DNA from 3 places in the Bradyrhizobium sp. Pa8 genome. Region 2 is predicted to be linked to each of the others. Evidence: riboswitches for the same ligand, from Rfam matches in the RefSeq annotation. Region 2 holds a riboswitch; each other region holds the start of a gene.
What was found. Region 2 has a riboswitch for cobalamin ahead of ACKWRH_RS15020 (TonB-dependent receptor domain-containing protein). Riboswitches for the same ligand answer to the same signal wherever they lie in the genome.

Region 1: it holds a riboswitch for cobalamin, as region 2 does, so the genes downstream of both, metE (5-methyltetrahydropteroyltriglutamate--homocysteine S-methyltransferase) here and ACKWRH_RS15020 (TonB-dependent receptor domain-containing protein) in region 2, are expected to answer to the same signal.
Region 3: it holds a riboswitch for cobalamin, as region 2 does, so the genes downstream of both, ACKWRH_RS23905 (TonB-dependent receptor plug domain-containing protein) here and ACKWRH_RS15020 (TonB-dependent receptor domain-containing protein) in region 2, are expected to answer to the same signal.

Annotation. Positions count from the first base shown of each region.
Region 1 is NZ_CP176767.1:1,728,155-1,732,334, reverse strand. Features, by position in the region: gene ACKWRH_RS07900 (TauD/TfdA dioxygenase family protein) at 1-683, opposite strand, end outside; gene ACKWRH_RS07895 (hypothetical protein) at 1,138-1,314, shown strand; cobalamin riboswitch at 1,457-1,681, shown strand; gene metE (5-methyltetrahydropteroyltriglutamate--homocysteine S-methyltransferase) at 1,786-4,113, shown strand.
Region 2 is NZ_CP176767.1:3,355,037-3,359,216, forward strand. Features, by position in the region: gene cobF (precorrin-6A synthase (deacetylating)) at 1-353, shown strand, start outside; gene cobT (nicotinate-nucleotide--dimethylbenzimidazole phosphoribosyltransferase) at 364-1,416, shown strand; gene ACKWRH_RS15015 (histidine phosphatase family protein) at 1,423-1,995, opposite strand; cobalamin riboswitch at 2,067-2,268, shown strand; gene ACKWRH_RS15020 (TonB-dependent receptor domain-containing protein) at 2,386-4,180, shown strand, end outside.
Region 3 is NZ_CP176767.1:5,150,231-5,154,410, forward strand. Features, by position in the region: gene ACKWRH_RS23905 (TonB-dependent receptor plug domain-containing protein) at 1-2,033, opposite strand, end outside; cobalamin riboswitch at 2,148-2,361, opposite strand; gene ACKWRH_RS23910 (hypothetical protein) at 2,437-2,658, opposite strand; gene ACKWRH_RS23915 (hypothetical protein) at 2,787-3,044, opposite strand; gene ACKWRH_RS23920 (hypothetical protein) at 3,118-3,360, opposite strand; gene ACKWRH_RS23925 (hypothetical protein) at 3,513-3,689, opposite strand; gene ACKWRH_RS23930 (adenylate/guanylate cyclase domain-containing protein) at 3,816-4,180, opposite strand, start outside.

The DNA of each region.
Region 1 (4,180 bases), 1.6 Mb from region 2:
TTCTGGCCGTCGTATTTCGGGAGACCAACGAATCGTTGCACCAGGGCGCCGAGCACCAGCGTGCGTTCGCCGGTCTCGGGATGGACGCGCACGACGGGATGCTCCGTCTGATAGATCGTTTTCGTGAAGACTTCGTCCAAGTGCTTCTTGTCGAGCTCGCTGGCGCGGGGCAGTATTGCATAGTCGAAGGCGTTGCTGTGGACGGCCCAGAGCTTGTCCGCAAGCCGTTGCAGCGGCGGTGCCAGGTCGAGGTAGGCCGTGACGGTATTTGACCAGACCGTATCGCCACCGAACGTTGGCATCACGATGCCTCGGAGCACCGCGATCTTGGGGTAGGCATCGATGAAGGTTCCATCGGTGTGCCACAGGTCGGCCCGGCTACCGGCGCGAGCCGAATCAAGCTCGATGATCGACGCCGTCCCCTTAATGGCACCGAGCATCGGATGAGGCGCCAGACTTCCGAAACGAAGAGCAAAGCGCTCCTGCTCGGCGTCGTCGAGATGACCCTGGTCGCGAAAGAAGACAACCTTGTGCTCGAGCAGCAGCTCATTGATGGCGGCGATCGTCTGGTCCGGCAAATCACCGCACAGGTTGATGTTTCTAATTTCTGCGCCGATGCGCGCTGCGCGTTTGATGACGTCGGCGCGAGGAATGACGCTGTCCGACACGATCGTTGCACTCATAGCGGCACTCTCCAAATTTGCGGTTTGATCCCCAGGCCGAGCTATTCAGCTGCGATAGAACCTGTGGAACGCCAAGTTGCGGACCGCATAACCAAATCCGTCAAGATCCGTGGTGACAGCGACGAACCACCCCCTTGTGCGTTCTTCGGGATCTCGGACAGGTGAGGTCTGACCCTGCGCGACGGGCTTTAATCTATGATTGACCGGATCCATCAGCTCGATCAATTGCTAACATTGGTAGTTGATCGCGACACAAAGCATACGCTTCGCTGGGCGATTGATGCAGAAATTGCAGCTCCGTTCAGCGCCGTGTTGGATAAAAGAAATGAGAGAGGGTCCGTGAGATCGATTCTGATTGAATTGCCGCGCTAAAGAGCCGCAGTGGTAACCCCAGGCGATGGAAGGTCCCAAGCGCTCTCCACTTCCATTCAAGGCGCGAGGCCTATCGACAACAATGGCCCTCAAGGGGACGCTGGCCGAGATCGATGTTGCATCCTTGGTCGAGCTATTCGATCGGTGTGGCGGTCTTCACAGCGTCGAAATCCGACAAATCGGCTACGCGATGATCATGTGGCCGCCGCCCGGCGCTCCGGATGGTATGGCCTATGAAACGCATTACGGCGCAACGTGACGGTGTTGCGGCCAAGCTCGTCGATCTGATGCAAGCGCACAAAGCCAGAGAGGCCGATGATCTCCATTGTTGAGACCATCGTACCTGCCGGCATGCCGCAGAAAAGCTGATCCTCAGAGGTTGACGTAACCGTTCGGTTACAGATAATCGAAGGCGTCGAGGTTCTCCAGGTCTCGCTTGATCTGGAGCTAAGAGGGGAAGCCGGTGCGCTCTCGATCCTTTCGGATTGAAGTAATGCCGGCGCTGCCCCCGCAACTGTAAGCGGCGAGCCTGCATCCACACGTGTCACTGAAGCAGAGGCTTCGGGAAGGCCGGATGTAGGCGATGACCCGCGAGCCAGGAGACCTGCCCCGACAACATAATCGTCCACGGGCGGGGTGTCCCGGTGGTACGCCAAGCAGCAGGCGCTTTCGTGGCCCTCCTGCCTGCGTCCGCCATGGCCTTTGCCCCCACCACAATGGGGTTAAAGCTATGTCTCTTCTCTCCCTTCCTGTCGCAACCCTCGGCATGCCACGTATCGGGCCACGCCGCGAACTCAAGCAGGCACTCGAAGACTTTTGGGTCGGCAAGATCAGCGACCAGCAGCTTCTTGAAACTACGGCCGGTCTTCGTGTCGCCAATTGGGCGCGTCAGAATTCGCTTGGCGTCACCGTCATCCCGTCAAATGACTTTTCACTCTATGATCAGGTTCTCGACACGAGCGTCATGGTTGGCGCCATTCCTGAGGCGTATGGCTGGGAGGGCGGTCCGGTCTCGCTGAAGACCTATTTCGCTATGGCGCGCGGCTCGCAAGGCGAGGATGATGACGCGAGTTGCAGTCATGCCCATGATGCCCGCGGCTCTGCCGCGCAGGAGATGACCAAGTGGTTCGATACTAACTACCACTACATGGTGCCCGAATTCCACAAAGGTCAGACCTTCAGGCTCTCCTCCCGAAAGCCGATCGAGGAATATGAGGAGGCGAAAACCCTTGGCTATCAAACGCGTCCGGTTCTGGTAGGACCAGTCAGCTTCCTGAAACTCGGCAAGAGCGCCGATCTGGCGTTCGATCCGATTTCGCTGCTCGATAATCTCGTGCCGGTCTATGTCGAGGTGCTCAAGGAACTGGCGAAACGTGGAGCCGAGTGGGTCCAGCTTGACGAGCCGTGCTTGGTGCTTGATCTCGACGAGACCACGCGGAATGCGCTCCAACGCGCCTATAAGCGTCTCGTCAAGGAGGTAGCTGGCATCAAGGTCATGCTTGCCACTTATTTCGGGGCGATCGGCGACAATCTGGCGACCGCTCTGGCGCTGCCTGTGGCCGGACTGCACGTCGATCTTATCCGCGCTCCCCAACAATTGAGCCAGATTGAATTCGGCGCCCGCGCGGACCTCGTGATTTCGCTCGGTGTGATCGATGGCCGCAATGTTTGGCGTTCCAACCTGTCGGCACTTGTGGAGCGGTTCAAGCCCGTCATTGCAAAATTCGGCAAGGATCGCGTGCAGCTCGCGCCCTCTTGCTCGCTCTTGCATGTCCCCATCGACCTTGAGCTCGAGACCGATCTCGATTCGGACGTAAAGAGCTGGCTTGCCTTCTCGGTTCAGAAGATCGGCGAGCTCACGGCCTTGGCGAAAGCGCTTGCGGGCGACGAAAATGTCGCCGCGCTTGCCGAATCAGACCTTGCGGCCATGGCTCGCCGAGTATCGTCAAAGATCCATGACACGGCCGTCGCGCAGCGGACGGCTGATATTGGCGATGATAAGCGCTACCGCAACAGCGCTTTTGCGAGCCGGGCCGAGGTTCAGCGCAAGCGATTCGGCCTTCCGCTTTTCCCCACGACGACAATCGGGTCGTTCCCGCAGACGGCTGACGTTCGCAACACCCGCGCCGCGCATGCCAAGGGAAAGTTGACAGACATGCAGTATGAACAATTTCTGAAGAAGGAAATGGCTCAAGCCGTCCGCTGGCAGGAAGACATCGGGCTCGACGTGCTCGTCCACGGCGAGTTCGAGCGCAACGACATGGTTCAGTATTTCTCTGAGCAGCTCTCCGGATTCGTTTTCACCAAGCACGCTTGGGTGCAGTCTTACGGCTCTCGTTACGTTCGTCCTCCGATCCTGTTCGGCGACGTCTCCCGACCGAAGCCGATGACCGTCGACTGGTGGAGCTACGCGCAATCGCTGACCAAAAAGCCTATGAAGGCAATGCTTACGGGGCCAGTGACGGTCCTGACTTGGTCGTTCGTCCGCGACGACGTTCCGCGCAGCGAGGCCTGCCGTCAGATCGCGCTCGCGATCCGTGACGAGGTCGCCGACCTCGAAAAGGCCGGCGCAACCATGATCCAAATCGATGAGGCTGCGCTTCGCGAAGGTTTGCCGCTCCGCCGATCCGACTGGAAACCTTATCTCGACTGGGCAGTGGACAGCTTCCGCATCTGCTCGTCCGGCGTCGCCGATGCAACGCAGATCCATACCCACATGTGCTATTCGGAGTTCAACGCCATCATCGATGCAATTGCCGCGATGGACGCAGATGTCATCTCGATCGAAACGTCCCGTTCTAAAATGGAGCTGCTCGATGCATTCACGGCCTTCAAATACCCGAACGACATCGGCCCCGGCGTCTATGACATCCACTCTCCGCGCGTTCCCGAAGCCGGTGAGATGGGAGATCTCATCGCGCTGGCTCGCCGACGGTTGTCGGACTCACAGCTCTGGATCAATCCGGATTGCGGCTTAAAGACTCGCAAATGGGACGAAGTCCGTCCGGCGCTCGTCAACATGGTCGCGGCGGCCCGTGAGCTGCGCAAGGCTTCCTGATGCCAGCGTGACACTACGATAGAGTCGGGTTCGTTCGACGGAGCTTGAGCTCCGAGCGGATCAAATA
Region 2 (4,180 bases):
TCGAGGTCGTGCCCGGCATCACCTCGATCCAGGCGCTGTGCGCGGCGCATGCGCTGCCGCTCAACGACATCGGCGAGCCCTTTCTGGTCACCACGGGGCGCCGCTTGCGCGAGGGCGGCTGGCCGCAGGGCGTCGACACCGTGGTGGTGATGCTCGACGGCGGCACGGCATTCCAGTCGCTCGATCCAGCGGGGCTGCACATTTGGTGGGGCGCCTATCTCGGCATGCCCGATCAGATCGTCATGTCGGGCGTTGTGGCCGAGATCGGCCCGCACATCGTCGCCGCGCGACAGGATGCGCGCGCGCGGCACGGCTGGATCATGGACAGCTACATTCTCAAGCGCAGGCCGTAAGCGAGGCAGCATGCTCCCCGAATGGGTCTATCGAAAATGTCCTGAGGTCTCCGCCGCCCACCGCGAGGCGGCGCTCGCGCGTCAGGCGCAACTCACAAAACCGGCCGGCGCGCTCGGCCGGCTGGAGCAGCTTGCGGTCGAGCTTGCGGGCCTGCAGGCGACCGAGCAACCACGCGCCGCGCGGGTGCCGATCATCGTCTTCGCCGGCGATCACGGCATCGTCGCGCAGGGCGTGTCGGCCTATCCGCAAGGAGTGACCATCGCGATGATGGCGAATTTTGCCTCGGGCGGTGCCGCGATCTCGGTGCTGGCGCGCGAGCTTGGCTCAAACCTTGAGGTCGTGGACGCCGGCACGCTGGCGCAGGAGGCGATGGCAGGAATCGTCATTGACAAGCCGCGCAGCGGCACGCGCGATTTCAGCGTGGAAGCTGCGCTCACCCCCACGGAGCTGGCATTCGCCTTCGAAGTCGGACAGCGCGCAGTCGCGCGCGCGGCAGCCGGCAGGCCCGATCTCCTGATCTTCGGCGAGATGGGCATCGGCAATACCACGACGTCGGCGGCGATTGCGGCGAGCCTGCTCGGCATCAGTGCCGAGGAGATCGCGGGCAGCGGTACCGGCGTCGATGCGGCCGGCCGTGCGTACAAGGCGCGCGTGATCGACGCTGCGATCGCGCGGCATGGCGTTGCAGGCGCTTCGCCGGAAAAGATCCTGTGCGCCGTCGGGGGCCTCGAAATCGCGGCGATTTGCGGCGCCATCATTGCGGCTGCGCAAGCCCGTATTCCCGTGTTGATCGATGGCTTCATCGTATCGGTGGCGGCGCTGGCAGCGGTGCGGCTGAACCCGTCGTGCCAGCCATTCCTGCTGCCGTCGCATCAATCGGCGGAGCAGGGGCATCGGCTGGTGCTGCGTGCGCTGAACGTGCAGCCGCTGATCAGTCTCGATCTCAGGCTCGGCGAAGGATCGGGTGCGGCCATCGCGCTGCCGCTGGTGCGGCTCGCGTGCAGCCTTCACAACGGCATGGCGACCTTCGCGCAGGCCAACGTGCCGGATCGCCCCGCCTGATCCGGCTCAAGCCGCGCGCTGATTGACCGCGACGACGCGCCAGCCGGTCGCGAGCCGGTCGATCCGGGTCAGTGACAACGGATCGATCACGAAGCGCAGGGCCGCTTGTGGCGTCAGATCCAGCGCAATGCAGAGCGCGGCGCGGATGGTGCCGGAATGCACGACGAGCGTTGCCGAGCCAGCGCCGACTTGCGCGAGGCCCAGCCGGACGCGCGCGACCTGATCCTCAAAGCTTTCGCCGCCCGGCGGCCGCCCGTGCGCCGGATTGCTCCAGAACTGCGCATAGGCCTCGCCGCCGGTCGCCGCGAGCTCGTCATGCCGCCGGCCGGTCCAGTCGCCAAAATCCTGCTCACTGAATTCGGGCACCAACGCAGGTTCGAGTCCCAGCGCGCGCGCCGTCTCGACCGTGCGGCGCGCCGGGCTCGCCAAGCTCGCAGCATCTGACGGGAGCTTTCGCCGCAGCGCCTCCAGTTGCGCGCGATCGTCGAGATCGGCGGGCGCGTCGGCCGCGTGGATCGTCCCTTTGGCGCCGTCGACGGGCGCATGCCGCATCAGCCAGAGGAAGGTCTCGCCTTCCATGCCTATCTCCAAGGAAGTTGGTCGCTGTGGTAATAACGTCGCACCGGCACATTGACTCTGTCTTGTCGGTAATCCTAGATGGCTTTGACGGTTTCCCCGAGTGGGGATGAAAAGGGAATGCGGTGCGGGGATTTTGTCCCCAATGCCGCGGCTGCCCCCGCAACTGTAAGCGGCGAATCTTGCGTCACGAGCCACTGGGTATCTCGGTCCCGGGAAGGCGATGGAAGGTACTGACCCGCGAGCCAGGAGACCTGCCGTCAGCCGTGGTCACACGCGAAGATGTCGGTCGGGGAGTACAGACATTCGGCTTCATCGGAAGGCTCAAAGGCCGAAGGTGGGACCTTGGTTCGCTGTGACGTGCCACTGACGTCACACCGAGGTTCCAAAACCGTGCCTTCCATCCGTCTTGTACGACTGCGCCGCTTCCTGCTCGCTTCCGCTGCACTTACGTCGTTTGTCGGCGCCGATCTGCCTGCCGCCCTGGCGCAGCAGGCCCGTGAACCGCTGCCACCTGTCGAGGTATCCCCCGCCCAATCCCGCAAACAGGCCAAGCCCGCCGGCCGGGATGCACAAAGCGTCCGCCGTGTGGCGCCGCGTCGGCCCGCGACTGCATCCGCAGCGCCAAAGCCTGTCGTGCCTGCCGCAGCGGCGCAAACGCCGCTGAACACCAATGTGGTCGCCGATAGCGCCTCGCGCCTCGGCCTGACCGTGCGGCAGATACCCGCGACCGTCGAGGTGATCTCGGCCCAGACCATGCGCGAGCAGGGCTATCGCACCGTCTCCGAGGTGGCGCAGGGCGCGGTCGGCGTCACCTCCGGCGACAATCCGGCAGAGCCCGCGGCCTTCTCCATGCGCGGCTTTACCAACAGCCAGATCAACACGCTCTACAACGGCATCAAGATCGGTCCGCAGAACATGACCTCGCGGATCACGGATACGGCCAATCTCGAGGCCGTTGAATTCGTGAAAGGCCCGGCCTCGGTGATGTCGGGTGAGGGTGCCGCCGGCGGCGCGATCAATCTCGTCACCAAGCAACCGCACACCGGGGCGATCCGGAACGAGGCTGATTTCTCCTGGGACTCGCTGAACTCCTTCCGTGCGCACTACGGCTCCGGTGGCAGCGCCAATGTGCAGGGCCTCGACTACCGCTTCGATATCAGCCGTTCCTCGCTCAACGGCTTCGCCGACGACACCAACACCAAGACGCTGGATGTGTCTGGCCAGCTCAACTACCGCATCTCCGACAGCCTCAAGATCTGGGGCGCGATCGAGTATCGCGAGGACCGCTCGAAGGCCTATTGGGGCGCGCCGCTGGTACCGATCGCCTTCAGCGGCTCGCATGCGACGAGCGGCATTGTCTCCGGCAGCTACTTCAACAGGACCGACCTCGGGGCTGTCACGATCGACGACCGCACCTTCAACACCAATTACAACGTCCTCGACAACAAAAACGTGGCGCAGGAAGTGTGGCTGCGCGGCGGCTTCGAGCTGAAGCTGGCGCCTGACCTGACGCTGAAGAGTCAGGCCTATGGCTACGGCGCGGAGCGCACGTGGTTCAACAACGAGATCGAGGCGTTCGACTCCGTCAAGAACCAGGTGTATCGCGAGCGCTTCTATGTCGCGCACAGCCAGCGCCTCGTCGGCAACATCACGGACCTCACCTGGGATGCCAATATCGCAGGCTTCGACAACCGCTTCGTCACGACGCTGTCGTCGAGCTACCTCGACTTCGTCAGGCCGGGCGCGGCGAACTTCCCGTTCGATGATGTCTCGCTGGTCGATCCAGTCCGCGGCTATTATGGCCTGCTCACGACCAAGCAGCAGACCGCGCGTATCGACAACGAGGCGCTGTCGTTCGAGGACCGGCTGAAGCTCACGCGGACCTTCGCGCTGATTGGCGGCCTGCGCGTCGAGCATATCGGGCTTGACCGTAACTCGACTGACCAGTTCGGTCTGGTGAACGCGGGCTTCCCGTTCACGAAGGACTGGGCGCCGGTCACCGGCCGCATCGGCTATACTTGGGACGCCGTCCCCGGCCTGACCTTCTTCAGCCAGTATGCGACTGGCGCCGATATCTCGGCCAACAACATCTTCCTGCTAGGACCTACCCAGCCGCTCGATCTGACGACGGCGCGCACCTATGAGACCGGCGTCAAGCACCTGTTCTGGGACAGCCGGGCGGAGT
Region 3 (4,180 bases), 1.8 Mb from region 2:
ACATTGGCGAGATTATCGAACCGGCCAAACACCTTCACCTGGTCGGTGACCAGATATTCGGCTGCAACGTTGACGACGGTGTAGGCCGGAGCCAGCAGACGCGGAATGCTGAAGTCGCGGTTGCCATCGACGAAACTCCCGACGTGCAACACGGTTGCGGACAATGTGAGCGGATCGATCGGATTCCAGATGACATTTGCGCTCCACTTCTCCTTCGGACGCCTCAGCAACTCCAGTCCCGCCGTTGCATCCACCGCGCGGGTAAAAGTGTAGTCAGCACGAACGCGAATCCGGTCCGTGATCGCAGCCGCGACGAAGCTCTCCGTGCCCTCCGTGATCGCCTTGCCGATATTGGTGTTGGTGCTCGTGAATGTCACGGGATCGAACGTGCTCTGGATCAGGTCCGTAACGTCGTTGCGGAAGTATGTCGACCCGAAGCGAACGCGATCGCCAAACAAGGGTTGCTCGAAGCCGGCGTCGTATCCGACGCTTTCCTCGGGCCTGAGGTTGGGATTTGCAAAGAAGAAAAACGCGGGAAAGCTGACGTAAAGCTGGTTGAGCGTCGGCGCCTTGAAACCCGTGCCGTAGCTACCCTTGAACTTCGTATCCGTGACCGGCACGATCACGGCAGACGTCAGACGAAAGGTCGGATGCTCTCCAAACCGCTCATTATCGTCCTGCCGGACGTTGGCCGTGAAGAAGACGCGATCCCGGAACTGGGACTGCAGCTCCATATATCCGGCCTTGTTGACGTTTTGCGCCGAGACCGTCGCCGTTTGCAGTGTTTCGGTCTCATGCTCCGCGCCAATGATGACATTGTTGTTGGGCGCGAGCTGGGTCGTGGTGTGCCAATCATACTTGAGGCGGTCGCCGGTCGTGATCGTGGCCATCGCGTCGCCGGGCGTGATATTGTAGTTCCAGTGGTTGGTGTAGTTGACGCCGAAATAGCTTCTCATCCGGTCGTCGAGAGCCGACCAGACCGCCTCCCCGCGCGTGAAGAGCTGGTGCACCGTCTGCGTGCTTTGCGCGGCCGAGGGAAAGCTCGCGGATGTGACGGGATTGAAGGTGTCTCCGGTAAAGCGCAGGGTGGCGTCAGTGTACCGCGCCACGCCGTTGAGCGTCAGGTTTTCGCTCAATTCGGCGCCAAGCTTCGTCGAATAAGTGATGTTGTCGTAATAGTTGCCGATCGCCTTCTGCCCCGGCGGCAGCAATTCGAGCGGCGTCACCGGCACGTCGTTCGCGTGGAAATGCGCGACGTTGAAGGCATAGTTGAAGTGGTCCTGTGAACCGCTCAGGCCTGCGGTTTGATTGAACGTTCCGAACGAGCCTCCCTCGACCGAGCCGGTGGCGCGGGCGGGACCGTCACCCTTCTTCGTCACGATGGAGATCACGCCACCCAGCGCGTCTGCGCCGTAGAGACCGCTCTGCGGACCGCGCAGGACTTCGATCTGCTGAATGTCGGAGGTGAGCAACTGGCCGAAATCGAACGAACGGTTCGGGTTGCCGGGATCGCTGACGTCGATGCCGTCGATCAGGACCTTGGTGTGGTTGGAATTCGTTCCGCGCACGAAGATCGACGTCTGTCCGCCGGGACCGCCGGTCTGCACGAGGTTGAGGCCAGGAACCGCGCTCAGCGCATCGGATGCGGTTCGGCGCTGATCGCGCTCGATGTCTCTGGCGGTCAGAACCGTCACCGAGCTCGCAACCAGATTGGTCGGAGTGACAACGCCCGTCGGACTGACGACGACCGTCGGAAACAGGTTCGCTGCGGATACCCCGGCAACCGTGGGCGACGGAGGCAACAGCTCGGGTTTCGGCACGCGAGCGACGCGCCGCTGCTCGGGCTGGTCGGGCGCACGCTGCGCAACTTGCGGCTTGGCCGCACGCTCGGTCGGCGCGACCTCGACCGGCGGCAGCAGATCGGGCGATGCCGATTGCTGGGCCTGGGCAATGGACAGATCGAGCGAACAAAGGGAAACGAACACGACAAGCCCGGCGCGGAAGCGCCTGGCGGCAAAGACAATACGGGACACTCTTGTAACCTCGGTATGACGTCAGTGGCACGTCACAGCGAACGAGGTTTCACGGCGGAGCGATCGATTGCTCCGGTGAAGCTAATGTCTGTACTCCCCGACCGACATCTTCGCGTGTGACCACGGCTGACGGCAGGTCTCCTGGCTCGCGGGTCGTTACCTTGCGTCGCCTTCCCAGGACCGAGATTCCCAGTGGCATATGACGAAAGATTCACCGCTTACAGTTGCGGGGGCAGCCGTGGCGTTGAGAATATCCCGGTATCGGGAAAATCTCGCACCACGTTCCCTTTTGATCTCCGTGAGGAGAACCGTCACCGACCAATCTACGGGGCGGGTAAGCGGAGAGTCAATCGGCCGGTTGCATGACGGTCAAAGCACCGCACCGGAGATTGAGCCGGCGCAATCAGGCCGACTCCCGCTCCGAACGCGTCCTGATCATCGCCCGCTCGCCGGCATCGACGAGCTGACCGATGCCGGTGCGGCCCGTGAGCGCGCAGCGGATGATGTTCTCGGCAACGGACCTGCGAAAGCAATGGTCCTCGCCGACCGGGCGATTGCGGCAGACCCGATCCAGCGCCAGCTTCATGTTGATCCGGGTGCGGGTGTCGAAATGCTCGCTGATCATTCGCAGGGCCTCGATGCGTTGATGTAGGAGCGGAAACGCGTGGGCGTAGGCCGGGTTCCAAAAACGGGCCGCGCAAGGCCTTGCGCAGAGCTGACTACGCCCGCCCTCTTGGTCCTGTGACGGGCGGGCTACGCCCGACCTCTTGGCCGCTGGGCCTGAGCCCAGGCCGCGGTGACGTCGCGCAGCGGAGCGTCGCTGCGCCGGATCGGGGTCAGCTCACCGGAGGCCGAGATGATGGCGGTCTCCTCGCGGCGACAGCGCGGGCATACGAAGCGGACCTCGTGCGGCGACGCCGACCAGCTCGAACGTTTGACGTTGGCCGCCATCGGCCAAGCATCGCAATGCGAGCACGACACCAGGAACCGACCGGGATCGAGCATACCCATTCCATAGGACTCCGCGTCCTGTCCGCCTCTTCAATGACTAACCCATGTGAATCGTTCCGGTGCCCGAGCACCGTCAGCCCCTCAGCTCCAGGCAGCGCCGCCGCTCAGTGGGCGCCTTTGAGGGTGCATGACGGGTGCAGGTGACGGTGTTGCCGTGGTCGCACGCCTTGCAGGCGGCAACGCACTGATTCATGTCGCGGGGATTGTAGGAGTTGTAGTTCCGCATCGCACAGACCGGGGTCGAGCCGGTGATGTCCTGCTCCTGGTTGCAGGCAGCCGTCATGAGCGCGAAGATGAGGACTGCAACAAGGCGCATGGGATTGCCCTGGTAAAGAGCGGCAAAGCGACATCGGCGAGGCACGCTGCACAGCAACGCACCTCGGCATTCCCACTGCGAGCAATCATGATCGCAACGCTCGCATCCTCCGAGGATGCGCGCCAAACATTAAGAACGGATTGCAGGCGGCGTCAGGCCGCAGCCTTGGTCGCGATCACCTTCCGCATATCCACCGCCAGCTGACGGTACTGCTCCGAGAGTTTCAGATAGAACTCGCGCTTGGTGCTGTCGGTGGCGAGCTTGGCAATCAGCTCGCATTCGGCGGTGAGCGTCTCGAACCGTTCCAGCCTGTCATGAAGTTCTGTCATCGGCGTGTCCCCATCAAACGCCTCAAGGGACGACAAACCTAAGCCCGGGAATTAGGTCACGGCGAACATCGTTATCGAGTAGAAGCGTTTTTTCCGGCAAGGGCGATGCCGGCCCGGTAAGGACGGCTATTTCTGCTCCAGCCGCCAGGCGCCATCCCAAGCTGCGTCCGGCGGATTGGCCTCGAACAGCGCGATGCGGCCGAGCAGCGTGCGCGAGGGGCCGTCGCCGGGCACCGCTTCGAGCGCTGCATTGAACGCGGCCCGAGCATCGTCAAAGCGCTGCGCGCGATAGGCGGCGAGGCCTTCGGTGTAGCGCGCGCGCAGGCTCTCCTGCGGGATGCTGAGCCCGTGCGCCTTGCTCATCACCTCGAAGATCGCCTGCGGCGCGCTCTGGCCGGCGACCGCGAGACGATCGATCTCGCGCAGCTCGAGGTTCGATCCGATCGCATCCGCCGTGGCCTGCGAGATCAGGATGCGGGTGCCGTAGACCT